DNA from 3 places in the Vreelandella piezotolerans genome. Region 2 is predicted to be linked to each of the others. Evidence: predicted binding sites of a transcription regulator. Region 2 holds the regulator's gene; each other region holds the start of a gene.
The links. Region 2 encodes FliA, which starts transcription of late flagellar genes. Its sites were predicted from a motif close to CTAAAGTTNNNNNNNNNNCNGCCGATA; they were not measured.
Positions count from the first base shown of each region.

Region 1: fliD (flagellar filament capping protein FliD) is a predicted target of FliA. The motif match lies at 2,957-2,983, and genes of this name have one in related genera.
Region 3: GYM47_RS16650 (flagellin N-terminal helical domain-containing protein) is a predicted target of FliA. The motif match lies at 4,792-4,818, and genes of this name have one in related genera.

Region 1 is NZ_CP048602.1:3,312,343-3,319,460, forward strand. It holds gene fliD (flagellar filament capping protein FliD) at 1-1,340, opposite strand, end outside; gene fliD (flagellar filament capping protein FliD) at 1,481-2,836, opposite strand; gene GYM47_RS15175 (hypothetical protein) at 3,227-3,547, shown strand; gene GYM47_RS15180 (serine hydrolase domain-containing protein) at 3,914-4,909, shown strand; gene GYM47_RS15185 (YqhA family protein) at 4,941-5,510, opposite strand; gene GYM47_RS15190 (exopolysaccharide biosynthesis protein) at 5,618-6,211, opposite strand; gene GYM47_RS15195 (tellurite resistance TerB family protein) at 6,208-6,708, opposite strand; gene GYM47_RS15200 (nucleoid-associated protein) at 6,768-7,118, opposite strand, start outside.
Region 2 is NZ_CP048602.1:146,335-153,452, reverse strand. It holds gene GYM47_RS00690 (adenosylcobalamin-dependent ribonucleoside-diphosphate reductase) at 1-281, opposite strand, end outside; gene GYM47_RS00685 (hypothetical protein) at 486-1,049, shown strand; gene GYM47_RS00680 (sensor domain-containing diguanylate cyclase) at 1,046-3,058, opposite strand; gene GYM47_RS00675 (OmpA/MotB family protein) at 3,082-3,753, opposite strand; gene GYM47_RS00670 (motility protein A) at 3,758-4,573, opposite strand; gene GYM47_RS00665 (RNA polymerase sigma factor FliA) at 4,607-5,314, opposite strand; gene GYM47_RS00660 (flagellar protein FlhE) at 5,341-5,733, opposite strand; gene GYM47_RS00655 (hypothetical protein) at 5,849-6,445, opposite strand; gene flhF (flagellar biosynthesis GTPase FlhF) at 6,442-7,118, opposite strand, start outside.
Region 3 is NZ_CP048602.1:3,630,919-3,638,036, reverse strand. It holds gene GYM47_RS16675 (IclR family transcriptional regulator domain-containing protein) at 1-214, shown strand, start outside; gene GYM47_RS16670 (YqaA family protein) at 234-665, shown strand; gene ybiO (mechanosensitive channel protein) at 867-3,230, shown strand; gene GYM47_RS16660 (SDR family oxidoreductase) at 3,286-4,068, opposite strand; gene folK (2-amino-4-hydroxy-6-hydroxymethyldihydropteridine diphosphokinase) at 4,302-4,748, shown strand; gene GYM47_RS16650 (flagellin N-terminal helical domain-containing protein) at 4,863-5,684, shown strand; gene GYM47_RS16645 (BCCT family transporter) at 5,699-7,118, opposite strand, start outside.

The DNA of each region.
Region 1 (7,118 bases), 780 kb from region 2:
GCTAGGTAGGAGCCCATCGAGTTCATCTGTGCGATCATGCCATCCAATTGAGCGAACTGAGTACGATAGCGGGAGATGTTGCGCTCGATGCTCAGCTCCATTCTGGCCTTCCGTTCCTTGAGATTGTCGATTCGCTGCTCTGCGCTGTTCACAGAAGTTTGAATCAAACCATCGTCACCGGTAATCGACTTGAGCGTCGCGCTCAACCTGCCCGCAAACCCCTCTTCTGATGACTCACCTGCAAAAAAAGCGCTGAGAGCTTCAGGGCTGTTGGAGATTGCCTCGTCCAATTTCGTATCATCTATCTGAAGACGGCCACGCTCATCGATCGCGATGCCAAACTGCGCCAAACGAGTAAAGTCGCCAGTACCAACTGGATTGGTCACGTCACGGCTTAGCCGTGTTTCAACCGTGCGTACGGTGCGGTCACCTAGCAGCTCGCCAGATGTCTCTCCCTCACCATTGAACGCTGTCATACGGCCTACGGTGGACTTCATTTCGTTGTAGGTGCTGACAAACTCCTTAATGGCTTCTTTTAAAGAGTCTTCATCGCGCTCAATGACAAGACTAACGGGCATTTGTGAAGCCGCTGTCAGGTCGAGCGTTACGCCTTGGATAGCACCTTCCACCCGGTTGCCACTGCTTGTAATCGCAATGCCATTCACTTCCAGAGCGGCATCCTGGCCTGCACGTCGTGTACTGGTATCCATGGACAGACCATCTAGGCCTGAAAAACCAATAATCGAAGCTTCTTTACCGGTTTCTTTTGAGCTCAAGGCTAGCCGATAGCCTGTACCGTCATTCACGATAGAGGCCGTCACGCCAGCGTCTGCATCGGCATTAATTTGATCACGCACGCTAGCTAATGTGCTGCCCGCAGAAATATTGATCGTTTTGCTGCTCAAGGCCGGCGCATTTGGATCGAACGCGCCGTCGGTATAGGTGGCGCCAAAATCTAACGTTAGAGTGGTGTCGCTGGCAGCCAGGACTTGATCCATCGTGACGCTGTTAGACGCCACGCTGCCCGCCCGTGCCAGCTGTGTCACATTGATATCGTAACGTCCAGCGTTAGCCGACTCTCCTGCTGTCGCGCTGACCCCTTCGCCAGTCACCGTACTTTTTTGCTGCTTAAACGTAGAAGCATCGTTCAACGCAGTAATCGACTCTTGCAGACGATCCATTGCCGACTGCAGGCGACCGTACGCCGATATTTTGGTTTGTTGAGTATTCTGTTGCTGCGTGAGCGGCGTTAGCTTCTGCCGCTCAGACGCTTGAAGCTGAGTCAACAGGCCATTCAAATCCAAACCTGAACCAACGCCAAGAGAGGTAATCGTCGCCATGTGGCTCAGCTCCTTTTCGTTTAAAAGTTATAGACTGAGTAGATTATCGGCAGGGTGGAAAAAACTTTAGCTTTGCAAGGATCAAAGAGCTAAAAAAGGCCTAGAGGATACTCTAGGCCAACATGACTTCGTATTCGAGTTTAGTTTTGGCCTATCTGGCCTAGTGTCGCAAGCTGCTGAGTCAGGTAGGCGCTGGTCTGATTCATTTGACCTACCATGCTGTCCATCGCAGCGAACTGAGCCCGGTAGCGCTCAACCGTTTGGTCGATACGGCTTTCCGTTGTCGCGAAGCGATCGTTTAGCGACGAAACCCGACGCTCCGAGCTGCTCACAGCGTTTTCCAGTCGTCCGCTTGGCCCGACGAGCTGCTCGACCGTCGCTGAAATTTGTCCTGCCATGCCATTCTCACTGGAGGTGCCTGCAAAGAAGTCCATTAACTGATCGGGTTGATTAGCGATGATGCCATCAAGCTGCTCATCATCGATTGCTAACGTTCCATCCAACTGAAGAGAGATGCCAATATCGGAGAGCATATTGAAGCCATCCCCACCCAGGCTACGGCTTAGTGCTTGGCGCAAGGTAGTTTCGACTGCCCGTGTGGCGCTGTCACCATTCAGCTCGCCCGCACTATCGCTTTCCGGATTATAGGCAGTCAGGCTGCCAATGGTATTTTTCAGCGCGTTGTAATCATCGACAAACGCCGTTATCTGCTCACGAATTGCCTCACTGTCCTGAGAAACCGTCAAAGTGCTGCTGGCGTTGGCTTCTGATAGGGTCAGCGTCACGCCTTGAATAGCATCCTCAATGCGATTGGTGGCACTGACGATATCAATACCGTTGACATTGAACGCCGCATCCTGACCTGCTTGCACCACCTGCGTGTCGCTAGTGGCAACATTCGCGTCTAAAATTTGCGAAAAATTGGTACTTTGAATGCTGGCCGCAGCTCCTGTTTCCGTTGCATTCACAGAAAGACGATACCCTTCCCCATCATTAATGATCGAAGCACTCAAACGTCCATCGCTTTGTGCGTTGATAGCATCCCGCATGTCATTGAGCGTGCTTCCATCCTCGATCACAATGGGGTCTATGGCACCATCAGCGAGAGAAAAAGACAGCGTTTGTTGACCAGAGACGAGTGCCACATCCGGGGCGTCTAAACGCTCCGTGACTAAACTGCCTGCCGTGGCTAGCTGATCGACTTGGATATCGTACTGGCCTGGCTGGGCATCATTGCTACTCACAGCAGCAACGGCACCCCCTTCCACACTCGTACTTAGACTTTGAAAAGCGTCCTGCTCGTTCAATGCTTTAGCCGACGCCTGAAAAGCAGAGAGCGCGCTTTGCAACTGCCCATAAGCAGAAATTTGCGCCTGCTCTGTTTCGATCTGTTCCTGGATGGGTTCGAGTTTGGAACGTTCCGCCTGCTGCAGTTGCGTCAGTAAGCCATTGAGATCCAAGCCAGAACCAATACCTAACGATGTAATAGAAGCCATAATCAAGCCTTTATTGGTGCGTTTTTACTCGCTATTAGTCACTCCTAATCAAGAGGCAACGTATTTTCTAGCGCAGTCGACATTTCTTAACATCATTAACCGTTTTCTTTATCTTATATTTTTCGGCAGTGCACAGCACTACTTAACCAGTATGACGAACTTTTAAGTTTCTATATGTAAAAACAAGTAACATGAAGAATCTCACGCCAGTCATTGGATAACTTGTATCAACCATAGACCTTAAAGACTTCATTTTCTTGACAGTTAGCTATGGGTACCGCTCAGAAAGCGCTGAGAGCCTCACAAAATATAGACCTTGGTCTAATCCCCCTCCTGCATTATAATGCACTGCAGCACACCCATTTTGCTGCGAATGCAGGAGCCTCCCCCATGCCCGCCGAAGCGTTACCCTCTGCGTCGACTGCCTCCTTCCATATTCAGCGCAGCTTACGACACTGTCTCTCCAGCGTAGCCGAAATGCTGTATGAGAGCGGACACGTGCTCGAAACCATCACACTGACACAGCGAGGTCTGTCCCGCCAAGAGCTGGATAGGCTTCGCCAGCAGCACCCGCGCTGGGCGATTTGCCAAACCACCTTGGAAAAGAGCGACGCCGCCATGTTCAATGACTATGACCGCTTGGTATTGACGCCATTGGGCCGAGAGCTAATGTTCGATATGTTTGGTCAAGGCGCCGCCGACTGCGCTTGAGCATCATTAGCGATATGAAAACGCCCGCTGAGGAAGCGGGCGTTGGCAGATGCTGATGTCGCGCTGTGTTAGCACTGATATTTCAGTACTAATGCTTATGATCTGAGAGAACCGCTTAGCGCAGCCCTAACAGCGAAAGAATAAACAGCACGACAACGATCAGACCGATGATATAGATGATGTTACGCATAATGGCACTCCTTGCTTTTGCGTTTCATGGAAATCAAAGGGTTGCTTCCCTTCAACGGGTGCTTTTAGCGTAGCAGGCTTTTCATCGGTTTGCGTAATGTCCTTCAGCGTTCCGCTGAGGGAACCTTGTCTGTGCATGGCTTTCAGAGCCGTACCACTCTCTTCTCAGGTATCGCCATGAAAACGACGGCTTTTATGCTGGCGTGTGCAATAAGTGCGTTGACCGTTACGCCGGTCCTTGCGTCAGCCCCTTCATCGGAGGCGCTGCAAGCACTCGATCGACAGGCCCGAACCCTCGATCGTCTACACACCGTCGTGGTGGCACATGACGGTACGATCATTCATGAGCATCATCAGGGCGGTCCCGGCGTCGCGGAGCCTGCCAACGTCAAGTCGCTTTCTAAAACGGTATTGGCCGCCGTGACCGGCGCGGCCATCGAATCAGGCATTATCGAATCGGTGGATCAGCCCCTCGTAGCGCTACTCGATAGCGTGCCGAGCAGCGCCGATCGTCGAGTCAACGACATCACGGTCGCTCACCTGTTGGCCCAGCAGGCTGGGTTGGAGCGCACCTCCGGCAGCAACTACGGCGCTTGGGTAGCTAGCGCTCACTGGGTCAACGATGCGCTTACACGCCCGTTCGTCGACCGTCCTGGTGGTCGAATGCTCTACTCTACTGGCACCAGCCATTTGCTGTCGGCAGCGCTGACTCAGGCCAGCGGCGAAAGCACGCTTGCACTTGCGCAGCGCTTGTTGGGCGAGCCGCTCGTTATTGCGATTCCCCCTTGGCCGCAGGACCCTCAAGGGATCTATTTTGGTGGGAACGACATGCAGCTTTCCCCACGCGCGCTCATTGCGATTGGGGAGCTATACCGTAATGACGGCAGGACCGATGGCCAGCGCGTGCTGCCAGAGGGTTGGGTAGAACACTCTTGGACGCCCAGAGGCCAATCGCCTTGGACAGGTGATGGCTACGGTTTTGGCTGGTTTATGACGACGCTCGCGGGGGAAGACGTTGCTTACGGGAGAGGATATGGCGGGCAGGCGCTGTATGTGATTCCTGAGCGCGACATGACGGTGGTGATTACGTCAGACCCAACGCCGCCCTCTCCCGGCGGTCAATTTCAGCAACGGTTGAATGAGCTGGTCGTCGATTTATTGGAGGATGGGTAGCGCGGCGCAAGAAACGTCACGCCCTCGCCAACTACTCCCCTTTATGCGCCAAACTCATCAAGTAGAGCGCAGCGGCCAGCGCCAGCACGGACAGTGCCAAGTAGATCGCATCCAGCGGTGTGGCGAAGCGAATGTCCACCACGGCGCGGAAGAACTCGATGATCACGGCCAGAATCACCACGCGGGCGATTTTGTCTTTCAACTGATCCAGCGAGGCGACGTTGAAGGGGTGGGCGGGGTAACGCACCTCGGCTTGGTCGATACGCGAGACGAACAATCGATACACGCCCAGCCCGAATATCAGCAGCACGATGGCAATCAGATAGATATCCACCGCGATAATGATGTCGGGCACCAGGGTGTCATGGATATTTTGGCTGTCATCCACCAAGTAGTAGTGCAGCACATCCCCCACTACCTTGAAAATATCCAACGTACCGACGATAAACAGCATCAGCGAGCCCAGCAGGCTTGGCACCACCGCCAGCATGACCAAAAAGCGCGAATTCCACAGCGCCGTCTCGATACGCCTCTCCCAAGTAGACTGCTCGTGAGGCGGTTTGGGTGGCGGTGTCGACTGAGGTGAAGGTGAGTGACTCATCGTAGACGCATTGCTCCTTATGGTATCCAAGCCCATCACAAACGTACCTTGACTCTGCCTGACACGTCGACCAGCGGAGCCAGTTCACAAGCAGCGCTTGGTAAGTATTAAATAAGATTCATCAAGACGACCGTAAACGTCACGCCCGTCAGCAAAAACCCCAGTGCGAGCATCAGGCCATCTCTCGCCACCAGCCCCAGCCCAAACAGCGAAAGTGCCAATCCAGCGCCATTGGCACTGAAAGGGATGAACTCCATGGGTGGCATCGCTAACGCCACCAGCAGGCAAGCGAAGGCCGTCACCCGAATACCGATATAGCCCGTCATCCACGCCAAGCGCACGCCCAGCAGTCCATCGATCCAGCGGGCCGGTTTTTTCATATAGTGCAGCCCTTTATCGAATTTATGCCGAGACAAAGAGCGGTTGAGCAACCAACCAGGTAGCCAAAACGTTGCTCGACCGATCAAAAGCTGCACCGACGTGAGCAGCACCAAGGCGGCCATCAGCGTTGGCATTCCGGGGATATCACCAATGATCGGCGCCAGCGTAATCAAGCCTGCCAACAGCAGCAGCGGCCCAAACGAGCGCCGCCCCACCGCATGCACCACATCATCCACGCTAACCTGCGCGTTTTCCCGCTCCATCCGTTCCATGGTGTGGATCAGTTCGGTTAAATTCGTTGCTTCCTGCGTATCGCTCATGGGCGTCTCGGCGCTCCTTTACCGTGAGTGTTGGGATGGATTACGCTCTCGTCGGGTGAATGGCTGAGTTTGCTGCGAATGAAGTCGCTATGACTGACGTAAAGTAGATCCGCCAGCCGACGGATGCGATGCTCTTCCAGCGGGTCGAGCGAGCCATCGGCCCAGGCCAGCTCCCACATGAGGTTCACCAGCTCCAGGCGCTGATCGTAGTCGTAGTGCTGTTTGATCAGGCTAACGAACTGATAGTGATCCACTGCATCGTCGACCTCCGCCTCTGCCAATGCCATCAACTGGCTGACATCTTGTTCATCGAGCCGGTAGCGCGCCATCAGCATTTGCTTGAGGGCCGCGCGCTCTACGTCGCTCTGATCGTAGTCCGCGCGCATCACCTCACACAGTAGCGCTGCCGAGGCTAGCTCCAGGGTCAGGCTTTGGTCATCACGCTGCTCAGGCGCAGAGAGGGCCTGTTGAAAAAAAGAGTGAATGGCATCCAGCACGGCGAACTCCTCCTGTCAGTGGCTAGCTTAGGACTCCAAGATGCCTCGAGAGTGCCGCCTCAATCCTTGCGCTTGGCGAGCTGCTCTTTGAGCTGTTTGGGCACTTGTTTGATGATCAGCCGATCTTGGGTTTCGTCATATTCAATACTGGAACCCAGCAGGTGTGAATCGAAGCTGATCGAGACGCCGCCAGAGCGACCGGTAAAGCGGCGAAACTGGCTAATGGTGCGTTTGTCCGGCGGTATTTCCGGCGAAAGGCCGTAGTCGGCGTTGCGAATATGGTCGTAAAACGCCCTGGGCTGCTGCTCGTCGACGAGCTCGGAGAGCTCTTCCAGCGTCATGGGTTCGCCACGGCGTAACTGCTCGTTGGCGTAGTCGACCAGCGTATCGGTTTTTTCACGACTGGCATC
Region 2 (7,118 bases):
GCGGGTTTGTAGGCGTCGGCACCGGCATTGGAGAGAATACGGCCGGCGGGAATCGCGCCGTTCTCCAACGCCCAACGGAACTTGGGCAGCCACTCGTCAGCGTGCTCGCCCTCGACGGCCGCTAGCGCGCGCGCCACGCGTTCGAACGTCGCCGAGACATCCTGATCTACCGGCTGGCCATGGCGATCTTTCAACCGATATTTGGCATCCCAGATCTCTCTTGAGGGGGCCTGCAGAGGGACCTCACTGGATGTCTTCATCGCCTTGGTTGCGGTGTTCATGTCACGAAACTCCTTCACGAGGGATCAATAGCGGCTAAAACGGCCCGATGATACAAGGCATCGCCAGAGAGTATAGCCCCGACTTTCTACTATATCGGCTGCTTTTTTGAGACAAACCCACTAGATATAGAAAAAACAGCACCTTACCCTTTTGATTATTCTCAACACGCTATAGGCTTAGGGTTTTCGATGACGATACGATCTATGAGCCCCACTCGCGCACTCTCTTCCTACGCGTTGTCCACGCTCCTGCTGGCGAACCCGGCGCTGGCGGCCACGTTCAACGTGAGTTCTACCGAACCCCACGGGCACTGGCAGTCGATGGCCCTTAGCCTTGGCGACGAACGCCACTTCCGCGCCGTGGAGACCCACAGCTACTCAGACGCTACGCTCAGCGTGAACACGACCCAGGGTGTCTGCGACCTGCCTTGGCTCGAGATGCGAGTGACGCTGGCGCAACAGCAAGGCGAAAGCCGTGCGGTGAACCTCGTGCCGACGCGGCTACGCATCGACGACCAGCCGATCATCGACACCATGGCGGAGTTCATTACCGAGCGCGGCGATGACGGCTTTTATGCCCATTTCTATTTGCAAGATATGGAGACGCTGATCGAGGAAATGCAGTCGGGGGAACAGCTCTTTCTTGGCTTCGATCAGAACGAGCGGGAGCCTTGGTACATGACCTTTAGCCTGGCGGGTGCAGATGCGGCCATCTCGCGCATGCAAGCGTTGTGCAGTGCGGCCGCCGAGACGGCCCGCACGCCTTAAGTCACGCGCTCTTCGGCGAGTTCTACGCGGTTACGGCCGCTACGCTTGGCTCGATACATGGCAGCGTCGGCCCGGGCCATCAACGTTTTACAGCTATCGCCGGGCTGCCAAATGGCGACACCGATGCTCACCGTGATGGGCTGATCCAGACCGCTGACGTGCAGTGTCGCCACCAGGCTACGCAGCCGCTCAGCCAAGCCGACCGCGGCGTCCATGTCCGAGTGCGTGGCGAGCACCACGAACTCTTCGCCGCCCCAGCGGCCCAGGTGGTCACAGCCACGTAGCGAGGTTTCCACCAGGCGCGCCAGCGACACCAGCACGTCGTCGCCCACGCTGTGTCCGTGGGTATCGTTGATCTGCTTGAAGTGATCCACATCGAATAGCAGCAGCGCAAAGGCAGCGCCGTACCGTTTGGCCGCGACCAGTTCGGCATCGATGGCCTGTTCGATACGGTAGCGGTTCCACACCTGGGTGAGCGGATCGAAGTGGGCGAGCTGCTCCAAGCGCTGATTAGCAGCGGCAAGCGCCTTACGCTCACGCTCTAAATGCATGTTCAGCGTGCTGATCTCGTAAGCGGAGATCGCCAGCGTCAGGTCTTCTCCCAGGTCCATCACCGCCAGGCGCTCGACGCGCTGCCACGCCTCGCTTTTGCCCACTACCTCTTCGCACCAGGCCGCCGACGGCGCCACCATCACCGGGGGTAGCGGTGCCGAGGTCGGTTGCATCGCCCAGTAAAGCGTTTCTACCTGCTCGGGGCGAAAGAAGATCAGCCAGCCGCGCTGAGCCACGCTCATGGGCAGCGGCACGGCCAGAATGCCACATTGGTCTGGCATGTTCAGGGATTCGGTCAAGGGCTCGCTGGCCACGCCACGGGTACACCAAGGCCCGCTGTGTCGATGCGCTTTGTCGAGCCGTTTGACGAACTGAGCGACGACTGCGGCGTCGGGCGTATGACCGTCCGCGTAAACGCTGCCTTTCAGCCACAGTGCAACACCGTGGGCGCGAAACAGCGAGCACCATGTCTCCGCTTGGGCTGACAACAACTCGACGGGGCTTTGCGGCTCGACACGGGCATTCGTCGAGAGCACCAAACTATCTTGTACGCGCTGAAGATAGCGGGCCTCTTGTCGAGCCCTGAGTAGCAAAAGCCGCTGGGTCGCCATCTGGACGAGGGTGCGAACGGCATCGCGGACTGGCGGCGACACCGGATGAGGCGCTGCCGAGTGGCAGAACAGCAAGCCCCACAGCCCGGTGTCACCCTGCATGGCCAGGCTCATCGCACCGCGTACGCCCAACCGTTGCAAGTAGCGCTGACGCTCCGGCGCGGGGGCACGTAAAAAGCAGTGGCGCAAATCGACGCTCTCGCCCTCTGGCGTACACGGCAGCGGCGGTTCTGCATGGGCGCTGGCGTCATGAATCAAACGGATCGGATGGCGCTCGTAGGTGCGGCGCAGCGTGATCGGAAAGTCACTGGCAGGAAAGCGTTGGCCCAGCAGCGCAGGCAGGTGCCCGCCTTGCGCTTCGGCGACGATCAGCCCGTGCCAATCGCTGTCGAAATGACAGACCGAGACGCGATCATGACCGGTGAGCTGTTGCACGGCGGTCACTAAATAATCCAGCAGTTCTTCTTGATGGGTCGCTTCGGCTAGACGCATCAAGCGCTCGTTGACGGTCCCCAGCAGGCGTCGTTTGCCCAGCGGGCTGAGGGGCTCGATTTCGACCACCACGTGGCGATGCGTGCGATAAGCGTGAACCTGCAGGCGCGTGGTGTCATGTAGCCGACGGAAGGCTAGCGGGCTCGCTAACCGCTGGCGTCCATGCAGCTCTTGGCGCAATCGTTGGCTCAACCGCTTGCCCAGCACGGTGGCGGGGGAAATCGCACGGAGCTCGGTGTCTGCCAATCCCAGCAGTTTGTTTAGGTTGCGACTGACCGCCTGAATGCGCCGACTCTCACCGTCGAGCACCATGACGGCGCCAAACGATTGTAGTAGCGAGTGATGCTTCGACACGCAGATAGCCTCGAGATAGTGCTTTACCCCTCGACCTGCTGCCTTAGCAGCAGTTCAACGCGCCGGTTGGCTGCTCGCCCTTCCGAGGTAGCGTTACTTTCCATGGGTTGGGTGTCGGCATAACCGACCGCCCGCATACGTGAAATGGCAATGCCTTGCCGCTCTAATTGGCGCACGACCGCAATGGCACGGCCTACTGAGAGCTCCCAGTTCGATGGAAACCTCGGCGTCGAGATAGGCACGTTATCGGTATGACCTTCAACGGAGATTTGCCCATCGAAAGTCGCCAGCACGGAAGAGAGTCGTTCTAACACATCTTGCCCTTGGGGCGTTAGCACATCGTTGCCGCTGGGAAACAAAAGGCTGTCGTCGATGCGCAGCGTCACGCCCTCTTGACCTTGCGAGACGCTTACACCAGGAATGTCGAGTCCCGCCATATGAGGTTGCAACCCTTCATGGCGTGGCTGAATACCCGTGGCCAAGCTAGCGAGCGGCAGTGAGGTCACGGCGCTGGCGACGCTCAGGGCCTCGCGGCTCTGCCCTTCGCCGCCGCTCGGCGGCGCCAAGGCTAGCAGCAGAACGAACAGCGTGATGAGCAGTGTGAGTACGTCCAAGTAGCTGGTTAGCCAGCTCTCGTCACTCTCACCCACTGCAGCGGGCAGCTCCAGGGCATGCCGTGAGTCGCGGTCAAGCATGGCGCTACCCTTTCAATGCGGAGCCAACGTCGGGGCGGGGTTTGACGTTGGCGTCCCGGATCTCATCATGGTAGTTCGCTACGAAGGAGTTGAGCGTCTCTTCAATGAACGATGGCAAGCGGCGCTTGGTGATCAATGAAATCCCTTCGAGCACCATGTTCATGGTAATCAACCGCTCCTCGGTGCGCCGCTCCAGCTTGACGGCGATGGGCTTGAACACGAGGTTGGCCAGCAAGATACCGTAGAAGGTGGTCAGCAGTGCTACCGCCATGCGGGGGCCGATGACCTGAAGGTCTCCGGCATCCATGACTTCGAGCATGTTGACCAGCCCCACTAACGTGCCGATCATGCCGAAAGCGGGCGCGTAGGTCGCCATGGTGCGAAAAATTTGCGCTTCGGCGTGTTCGCGGGCTTTCAAGCGGGCGATACGCCAGCGCAGCATGTCGAAAATCTCATCCTCTTTGGTATTGGCGATCACAAGTTGAATACCGGTTCGTAGAAACGGGTTGCGGGTGTGCTCGAGCTCCCGTTCGACGGCCCGCACGTCACCTTTGAACCAGAGCCGCGACATGGACACCAGCTCGTTGATGTCGTCCCGCACATAGGTATTCTCACGGCGGAACACCAAGCCCACCAAACGCACCACTCGCAGCACTTCTTTCAACGGATAGCTGATGAAGGTCGCCGCCAGCGTACCGGTGATGACGATGGCCAGTCCCGGCACATTGATAAAACTTTCGGGCGACTCTGCAGTAAAGAACAGCACGCTTACCAGCAGCAACATGCTGGCAAAGATACCGATCAACGTAGATGGGTTCATCAACGGCTCCTCGCCGAGTAGGGTGAGTGGGTATTAGGATTCATCGTGATCGCGTAAACGCGCGCGCAGACGGCTCACCGCCTGACTGTGTAGCTGGGAGACCCGCGATTCGGTGACGCCCAGCACCGCGCCGACCTCTTTAAGGTTCATCTCTTCTTGGTAATAGAGCGCCATCAGCAGCTTTTCACGCTCGGGTAATGCCTCGATGGCCTCGATCAAGGTGTGTCGCTGCTGCTCATCAAGCAATTGGTCAAACGGCCGATGCTGGGCATCGTCACCCGCCGGCTCACCGCCATCGGCGACCAGCTCTTCGAACGGCAGCAGTTGACCACTGTTGGTGTCATTCAACAGCTGCTGGTACTCGCTCAGGGGCATCTCCAGCTCGCGGGCAATTTCACCCTCTTCAGGGGGGCGGCCCAATTGCTGCTCCAAGCGGCGTACCGCATCGTCCACTGCCCGCGCCGAACGACGTACGCTGCGCGGCAGCCAGTCGCGAGTGCGCAGCTCGTCCATCATGGCACCGCGAATCCGCTGGCTGGCGAACGTCGCGAACGTGGCACCCTGGGCAGCATCGAAGCGTCCCAGCGCCTCTAATAGCCCCACCATGCCTGCCTGGATCAGATCATCTAGCTCAATACTTGCGGGCAATCTTACCTGCAGCGTTAAGGCCTGACGTCGCACCAGTGGCATGTATTGGGTCAACAGCTCACTTTGTTTGATCCTGCCTTGTGCTGTATACATCCTCGTGCCTCGCGGCTGAACGGCCTTTACCGATAATTCACTATCACCTGTAGCCCCTGCACCCTCACTGGCCGCTGGCCCGGCGACAGTGCAAACCGAAAGTGCAGCGGCGCATTTGCCAACATGCCTTCCAGCGCAGTGGTACTGCCGCGCATGCCCGACAGTGCCACGCAGCGCTCAGGGTGACACAACCAAGCGTTGACGGGGTGACTCGGTGGGGTGTCGAACCGCCACTGCACGCGCGTTAGCGTCGCTCCTCCCAGCGGGATGCCTGCTGGTGGCGAAATGGCCTGGCTCTGACTGGTGCGGTCGCTCATGGCGACCAACACGCCAGGCACGTCTCGGCTCCAGCTACCCGTTGCCGCCTCGGCGCTAACGACCCACATGATGGTTGCCAGCATCGCTGCGCGGGGGCTCACCCTTTTCACTGTTAACAACTTTACGGCTTTTATCAACGTCTGTCGGGCAAATAGCCTCATACGCGGGCCCTCTATTCGGCGTAGGTCGCTAACGACAGCAAGCCGATCATCTGTCTCAACGTGCAAGCAACAAAAGCTCGATATCCAAATAGTAAGCGGCGGCGTCACGCAAGTTCTCCAGCAGCCCCTGACGCGGCAGGTGCGGTTCATGGAGTGCCAGCAGGCGTCGCGGACCGCCATGCTCTCGCACTTTTCGAAGCACACGGTACATGCTGGCAAAGCCATCGGCATCGCTAGTGACCCATAGCGCCCATCGTGCATGCTCCTTCGCCAGCATGGCCAGCGACGGCGTATCGGCCATGACGACCTGAATCTGCCAATCCTGCGGGTCGCCCGCCCACTGACGCCCCAACGCCGACCACTGCCCCAAACGTCCACGCACTTTATCGACTTGTGCGGCGCCAGTATGCGGTAGCCCTATCACCACCAGCGGCTTTTGAGGGCGCGGTGGCGTCACCGTCGCCGGTTCAGTGGCGGCAGCGACAGTGGGCGCCAGAGCGTCTTGGGTATGCACCGCCGCCTCTTCAGTACTGACCGGCGAGGCAGGAGCGGCGGACGCATGGGTATCTTGTGGTTCGTCCTGTGCGGCTCGCTGCTGACGCTGTAGATCGGCCCATTTGCGCAGGCCCGCCGCTTGATCCTGGCCGCTCATATCAGGTCCTCGCGACTGACGCTACCGAGCTGGCGAATGGCATCGCGTGCCATCAACACGTGCACCAAGGCGTCGAGTAGCGCCGTATCGCGGCGTTTACGCTGACTGCCCAGCAGGCGCAACAGGTCGGCTCGCAACGCTTGCACCGCGTCGTCATCGGCCAGATCCAAGTGACTGGCTACAGCGGCGGCGCCGCTGGCCATGAGCAGGCGTAGCTCGCTGCTCACCTCGCCGCCATCCGCCTCTTTTAGCTGCTGCCAGGCACGCTTGGTCAACGCGGATAGCCCATCACTCTGTAACTGAATGAACAGCAGCGATACAACGTCGCTGCCTAGACGCGCGGGAGTTAGCCAGTAGCGGCGCACGACACGCTTGCTGCTTTCTGGATCGCACACGTCGCCCACCCAAGCCAGCACCGCGTTGCCGGTGGCATCGTGGGCCTCCACGTAGGCTGTCGATAGCTGCATGCGTTGACCACGAAAACGAATGGCAACACGATGGGTGAGCGTACTCTCTTGAAACAGCGTGCGCAGGGTAGGACGCTCGCCCTGGCAGTGTACACGCTGACTGGCGTTGACGGCGCTGACCCAGGTCAAGCGCTGGTCGTTAAGCCATGCCAGCGCGTCGGACTCCGGCAGGGTAGGCAGCAGATGAACGGCGATGTCTGCCGCGC
Region 3 (7,118 bases), 460 kb from region 2:
CCAGGGCTTTGCCTGTGATCGAGAAGAGCACGCCATTGGCCTGCACTGTGTGGCGGCCTGCATCTTCGATGAGCACGCCACGCCGCTGGCCGCCATCTCTGTCTCGGGCCCCATGGCGCGTATCCCCGAAGAGCGCCTGCTCGTGCTCGGTGCGCTAGTGCGCCAGGTCGCGTCAGAGATCACGCAACAGCTGGGGGGGCAGTTGCCCCGCTGAGCGAGAGAGGACGCGTAACGTGTTCAGCCTGTTTTGGGTGGCGCTGGCGAGCGCCACGCTGCTACCCGGTGGCTCGGAAGTGTGGCTGGCGCGGCTATGGTGTGTGGGCGAGCCTGCGCTGGCGTTGTGGGCTGTGGCTACCGTGGGTAACACGCTGGGCAGTTTGATCAATGTGGCCCTGGGCCGCTACGCTCGTCAGTTTCAAGATCGCCGCTGGTTTCCGGCGTCGCCTGAGGGGCTGGCCCGCGCCGAGCGCTGGTATCACCGCTTTGGTGAGGCGAGCCTGCTGCTGTCTTGGTTACCCGTGATTGGCGATCCGCTCACCGTGCTGGCAGGGGTGATGCGCCTTGCTTGGTGGCGGGCGATGTTGTGGATCGTATTGGCCAAAGGGGCGCGTTACGCTCTGTTGATCACCATGGCTCAGCAGTGGTTAGCCCCTTACTGCCACTGAAGGTTACCTTGTCTTATATGGCGCGCAAAAAACAGTCGCGTTAACGTCTCTTTCTTCGAGTCATGTTACGCTAGTCACTTTGGATCGAGCGTTATACAAAGCTTGCATTTCCATTGGATGCACTATCCTGTGTTTAACATTCTTAGGTTGAATTTTAACGAGGGCAGGATGGCAAATACTCACCCAAAAGGAGGTTATGGTGTGACGTCACTACGTTTACTCCCCTGGCTCAGCGTCTGGATGCTGGCGCTGTTCGCCATGCTGGCCGGGCCAGCCATGGCGCAAACCACGTTAAGCGCCGAGAGCGATGCGTCCGTCGCTGAAGAGCAGCCCTCTTATGCGGCGCTGGCCGACCTGCTGGAAGACGAGCAGGCCCGCCAGGAGCTCATTGAACTGCTGCGTAATCAAGCGTCTGAGTTGCCTGCTGGCGTTGCGGCCGAGCTGTCGCCGGAAGCCGCTGCCGCGGGGGGCAACGTAGCGCCCGAGGACGTCTCACTACCCCGCCAGTTGGCAGAGTTGACCAGCCGTGTAGTAGGTGATGTGGGCGGTCAGATCGAGCAGGCTGCGGCGATCGTCGGCAATATGTTCACCGGCCAAGGCACGGGCAGCAGCTTCGATATGGCGGCCTTCATGAGCGCAGCCATCAACCTGGGCATCGTGATCGTGGCGACCTTCGCCATTTTTATGGTGTTCCGCCGGTTGGCAAAATCATTGTTCACCAAAATCAGCGGCTGGTCACAGCAGGGCACGGGACTGACGCCGGTGCTACGTTTAGTGCTGTGTGTCGCGGTCGCCGCGGTCGTCGATATTCTTTTGATCGCCCTGGCGTACGTTGGCGGTAACTTGGTGGCCACCTTTGCCGTGGGAGAGACCGGTGAACTCTCTACCCGCGCGTCGCTCTTTTTAAATGCCTTCTTGATCATCGAACTGCTCAAAGCCGGTGTACGAATGCTCTTCTCCTCGCGTTACGAGGGTCTTCGCTTATTACCGATTTCAGCTCAAGAAGCCTCGTATTGGAACCGCTGGCTGGCGCGCCTGATTGGCATGGTGGGGTACGGCCTGATGGTCGTCGTGCCGCTGGTCAACTTCTATGTGGCCGCCACCCTGGGACAAGCGGTCGGCACGCTGATCATGCTGCTGGCGTTTATCTATGCGGTGGGCGTGGTGCTCAAAAACCGCGTGCGCCTGCGCGATAATCTAAATCAAATGAGCGCGCGCTCGACGCTGACGGCGAGCCGTGTGTCGCTGCAGCTGTTTGCCCGGACGTGGCACCTGTTTGCATTGATCTACTTCCTGATGGTGTTCGTGCTGACCCTGACCCGTCCAGGCGATGCGCTGCCCTTCGTACTTTACGCGACACTAAAAACCTTGGGGGCCGTGGTCGTAGGCCTGCTGCTCTCTGCGTTTCTGACGCAAACCATTGGCCGTCGTATCCAGCTCTCCGACGATCTGCGCCGCAAACTGCCGCTTTTGGAAGTGCGTTTGAATAGCTACGTGCCCAACGCGCTGCGCGTGCTGCGCACGGTGATCGTCGTCGCGGTAATCATGGTCGTGCTGGACGCCTGGGGAGCCTTTAACCTCGCCGCTTGGTATGCTTCCGAGCGTGGCGCCAACCTAGTGGGTAACCTGATCAGCGTGGCCGTCATTCTGATCGTGGCTCTCGGTGTCTGGCTGGGGCTGGCGAGCCTGATCGAGCACAAGCTCAACCCGGAAACCGGACATGGTGAGCCGTCGGCTCGCGCCAAAACGCTGCTGAGTTTATTCCGTAACGCGCTGGCAATTGCCATGGTGACCATCACCGGCATGATCGTGCTGTCGGAAATCGGCATCAACATCGGGCCGCTGATTGCCGGTGCCGGTGTGCTGGGTCTGGCGATTGGTTTTGGTGCGCAGAAGCTGGTGCAGGATGTGATCACCGGGGTGTTCATTCAGGTAGAGAACGCCATGAACACCGGCGACGTGGTCACCGTGGGCGGCGTGACCGGCACGGCCGAGCGTTTGAGTATCCGCTCGGTGGGCATTCGTGACCTGTCCGGTACCTACCATATCGTACCGTTCTCCAGCGTCGATACCGTCTCCAACTACATGCGTGAGTACGGCAACCATGTGGGCGAGTACGGCATTGGTTACAACGAAAGTATCGACGAGGCGATCGAGCAGCTACAGCTAGCCTTCGAAGATCTTAAAGCCAGCGAAGAGCATGGTCATAAACTGTTGGCGGACATGACCGTGGCGGGTGTCACCGCGCTGGCCGACAGCTCGGTCAATATCCGTGTCGTGATCAAGACCACGCCAGGCGATCAGTGGGCCGTGGGCCGCGCTTACAATCGTTTGGTCAAGCTGCGCTTCGACGCCGCGGGCATCGAGATTCCGTTCCCGCATACCACGCTCTACTTTGGCGAAACCAAAGGGGGCAAGACGCCGCCCGCCAACGTGCGTATTTTGGAGGCGAAAGCCGAGAAAAAACGGACCGAAACGGCGCCCTTGTCAGAGCGCAGCGAAGACGCACTACAGCATAACCCGGAGCATCACAAGCCGGATCATGACGATGTCGATGAGACCTAAGCATTGATATCGTGACCTACGCGAGGCCGCCTCCGGGCGGCCTCTTTGCGTTGGGTCAGCGGTCGCCGGGTTGGTTTTTGGAGTGATGGTTTTTGGGATGATAGTTCTCGGAGTGGCGACCTTCGAGGTTGATCGACTCGCCGCCGTCCACGAACAGGATTTGTCCGGCGACGAAGGCGTTGTCCAGTAGATAGTGCAAGGCTTGTACAAGGTGGGCTGGATCGCCCTGGTGATCCACCGGAATCCCGTCGATGCGCCACTGGATATAGTCGCTGGTGCGTTGAGAGGCGGGTAACACCACTCCCGGCGCAATACCGTTGATGCGCAGGCGTGGAGCAAACTCCAGCGCGGCCATCCGCGTCATCTCGGCCAAACTCTTTTTGGAGAGCAAGTAGGCCGCATACGGGTACTGGTGATAGGCCACCTTGTTATCGATGATGTTGATCACCTGGCCCTGCGCTACCGCATCGGCAAAATGGCGTGTGAGAAGCAGCGGGGTGAACATATTGACCCGAAATTGGGTCTCCAGCATTGCCAGCTCGGTCTTTGCGATGGGCGCGGGCTCGTAGGCCGAGGCGCTATTGAGCAGCACGTTCAAGCCGGGGAAGCGTGTTACCGCCTGTTGTATCAGGCTCTCCAGCGAGTCGCTCAGAAAGTTACAGGGTAGTATCTCGCACTCCCTCCCTTTGCCGCGAATCACCGTGGCGACCTCTTCAGCCTCCCCGCGTGAGCTGTTCACGTGCAGAGCAATATCGAAACCTTTGTCGGCCAAGGCTTCTGCAAAGTGGCGACCAAGCCGTGTGGCGCCGCCGGTGACGAGTGCCGCAGGTGTCGGCATGACGAATCCCTCGCTGTCGATAGGAAGTGAATGGTGGTGGAGCAATAACGAAGACTCTCTGCGTGAGCGCAGCGTTTGTCAATAACTTGTACAGAGCTTGAACAAAATGACCCACGTTCTACTCTGTGAAAACGCAGCCTGCTTGCGTCTATCGGCCTTTGGATGAGTGCATGGCCGTGTGAAAGCGTTTTGACCTCGTTACACCATCATCGGCTTATCTATGGAATGTCGCTATGTCATCAACGTCGTCGCATGCAACAACCGGCAGCATGCACCATGAGTGCGTGATCTCAGTGGGGTCCAATATCGAACCCGAACACCACTTTTCTCAAGCGCTGGAGATTTTGAGCAGCGAGTGCGAGCTGGTGGCCCGCTCGTCCGCCGTCCGTACGTCGCCGGTGGGCTTTCAACATCAGCCCGATTTTCTCAATGCCGCGCTGGTGGTGCGCACTGCGCTGGATCGGGACGCCTTCAAAGCCTATCTGAAAGAGGTCGAGGATCGCTTGGGACGGGTGCGCGGGCCGATCAAATCCGGTCCTCGAACCATGGATCTAGACATCGTGGCGTGGGACGGTGAAATCGTCGACGACGGTTACTTCAAGCATCAGTACGTGCGTGGCCCGGTCGATGCGGTATTGAGCGCCAGCGGGCGCTCCATAAGCGCAGGCCCCGTCTCGTAGCCCTGCCATCGCCAGCATGTGAGGTGTCGTCGATGCTGCAGGCCTCATGTTTTTTGGCCATTGGCCGATAACGATGCTAACGGCGCCTTCGCGCTTACCGTCGAGGTCACTTATGTGATCAGCCTTGCGACCAATATCACGTCGCTACTGGTAATGAACCATTTGCGTACGAGCCAACAAGCGATGCAGACCTCCATGGAGCGTCTGTCGTCTGGGCTGCGTATCAATAGCGCCAAAGACGACCCTGCGGGTCAGGCCATCGCTAATCGCATGGGCGCGCAGATCCGCGGCATGAACCAGGCGATCCGTAATACCAATGACGGAATTTCCATGGTGCAAACTGCCGAAGGTTCGCTGAACCTGATCAACGACAGCCTGCAGCGTATTCGCGAGTTGAGCGTTCAGGCGCTCAATGGCACCAATTCGTCAGACGATCTTGCCTCTATTCAGTTGGAAATCGACCAGCGCCTGGAGGAGATCGATCGCGTCGCTGGGCAGAGTAATTTTAACGGCATCAGGCTGGTCGAGAGCGATAAAACCCTCAACATTCAGGTGGGCGCCAACGCCGGAGATGTGATTGGCGTGCGCTTTTCGGGAATGGGGCGCCAGGCCTTGGGCATGGACGGTTTCAGCGTATTGGACGATGGCTCGGCCACGCCCAACCCGATGGATGTCGTGGATGAGGCCATGAAGCAGGTCGATCGTCAGCGTAGTTATTTTGGCGCGGTACAGAACCGTTTCGAGAGCGTCATCGACGGCCTCAATACCAACATCATCACCACCTCCGCCGCCCAGTCGCGTATCCAAGACGCCGACTACGCGCAAGAAGTCTCCAATCTGATTCGTGCCCAACTGCTACAACAGGTGGGTATCGCCATGCTGACCCGGGTCAACCAGCAGCCACAGCTGATTCTGCGGCTGCTGGAGGGGCTATAACGACGAGCCGCCGATCAGCGTTCGTCGATGATGCCCTGTTCCCGTGCCATGGCATAAGCCGCCTGCGGCCCGTTCCATAACGAAGGCAGCAGTATCAGCGACACCGGGATCGCGGTGATCACGATGAACTGCTGCAGCGCGCTGATTTGCCCTGCGCCCATGTACAGCAGCACGGCCGCCATCAGCGCCATGGCAATGCCCCAGAAAGCGCGCATGTAGGGACTGGGGGCATCGTGTCCCGCACCGACGACGGCAATGGCATAGCTCATCGAATCGCCGGTAGTGGCCACGAAAATCGTCGTTAGCAGCAGAATCGCCAGCGCCATCCAGGTGCCGCCGGGCAGCGCCTGGGCCACCGTGAGCGTCGCCACGTCGAATTGGAAGTTGTTGAGCGCTTCGCTGAGGTCGATCACACCGGTGAGCTGGTAATAGATGCCCGAACCGCCCAGCAGCGTAAACCACACGGTGGTGGCAATCGGGGCGAGCACCGCCACGGCCACGATCATCTCGCGAATGCTGCGGCCCCGTGAAATGCGCGCCACGAAGATCGCCATCAGCGGCGCATAGCCAATGAACCAGGCAAAGAAGAACACCGTCCACCACTGCATCCACCACGCCGGGGCGGTTTCAGCGGTCATCGTCGCCATGGTGAAAAACTCGCTGATATAGGCCCCCATACTGGACAGATAGGTATTGACCAAAAACAGCGTGGGGCCGAATACGATGATGACGGCGCCGATGGCCAGCGCCAGCAGCACGTTGAAACGGCTCAACAGCTGAATGCCCTTGTGGACGCCGCTCATGGAAGAGAGCACATAGATAACGCCCAATACGCCTAGGATGATGAGCTGGCCCGTGTAGCCCTCCGGCAGACCAAACAACTCATGCAAGCCAAAGCTCACCTGCGTGGCCAAAAAGCCGATGGGGCCGACCGTGCCCGCCACCAGAGCAATCACACAGCAGGCATCCACGATGCTGCCCAGCGGGCCACGCATCAAGCGCTCGCCCAACACCGGGTAGAGCAGCGTGCGCGGCTGAAGCGGCTGGCCTTTTACGTAGTGCGCATGGGCCAGCACCACGGCGGTGAGCGAGCCCAGCACGGCCCAGGCCATGAAGCCCCAGTGCATGAACGATTGACCCAACGCACCGGCAACGGCGTTGGCGGTGCCCGGTTCGGTATCGAACGCAGGCGGTGTCACGACGAAGTGATACACCGGCTCGCCTGCGGCAAAAAACACGCCGCCACCGGCTAGCAGGGTACACAGAATGATCGAAAGCCACTTGAACGTGCTCATTTCGGGTGCATCGAGGTTACCAATCTTGGCTTTCGCCGCGGGCGTCAACGCCACGCCCATCGCAATGAAAAACGTCAGTAACAGCAGGAGTTGGAAATAGCTGCCCAGGACGAGGGCCGTCCAGGCGAAGCCTGCGCTA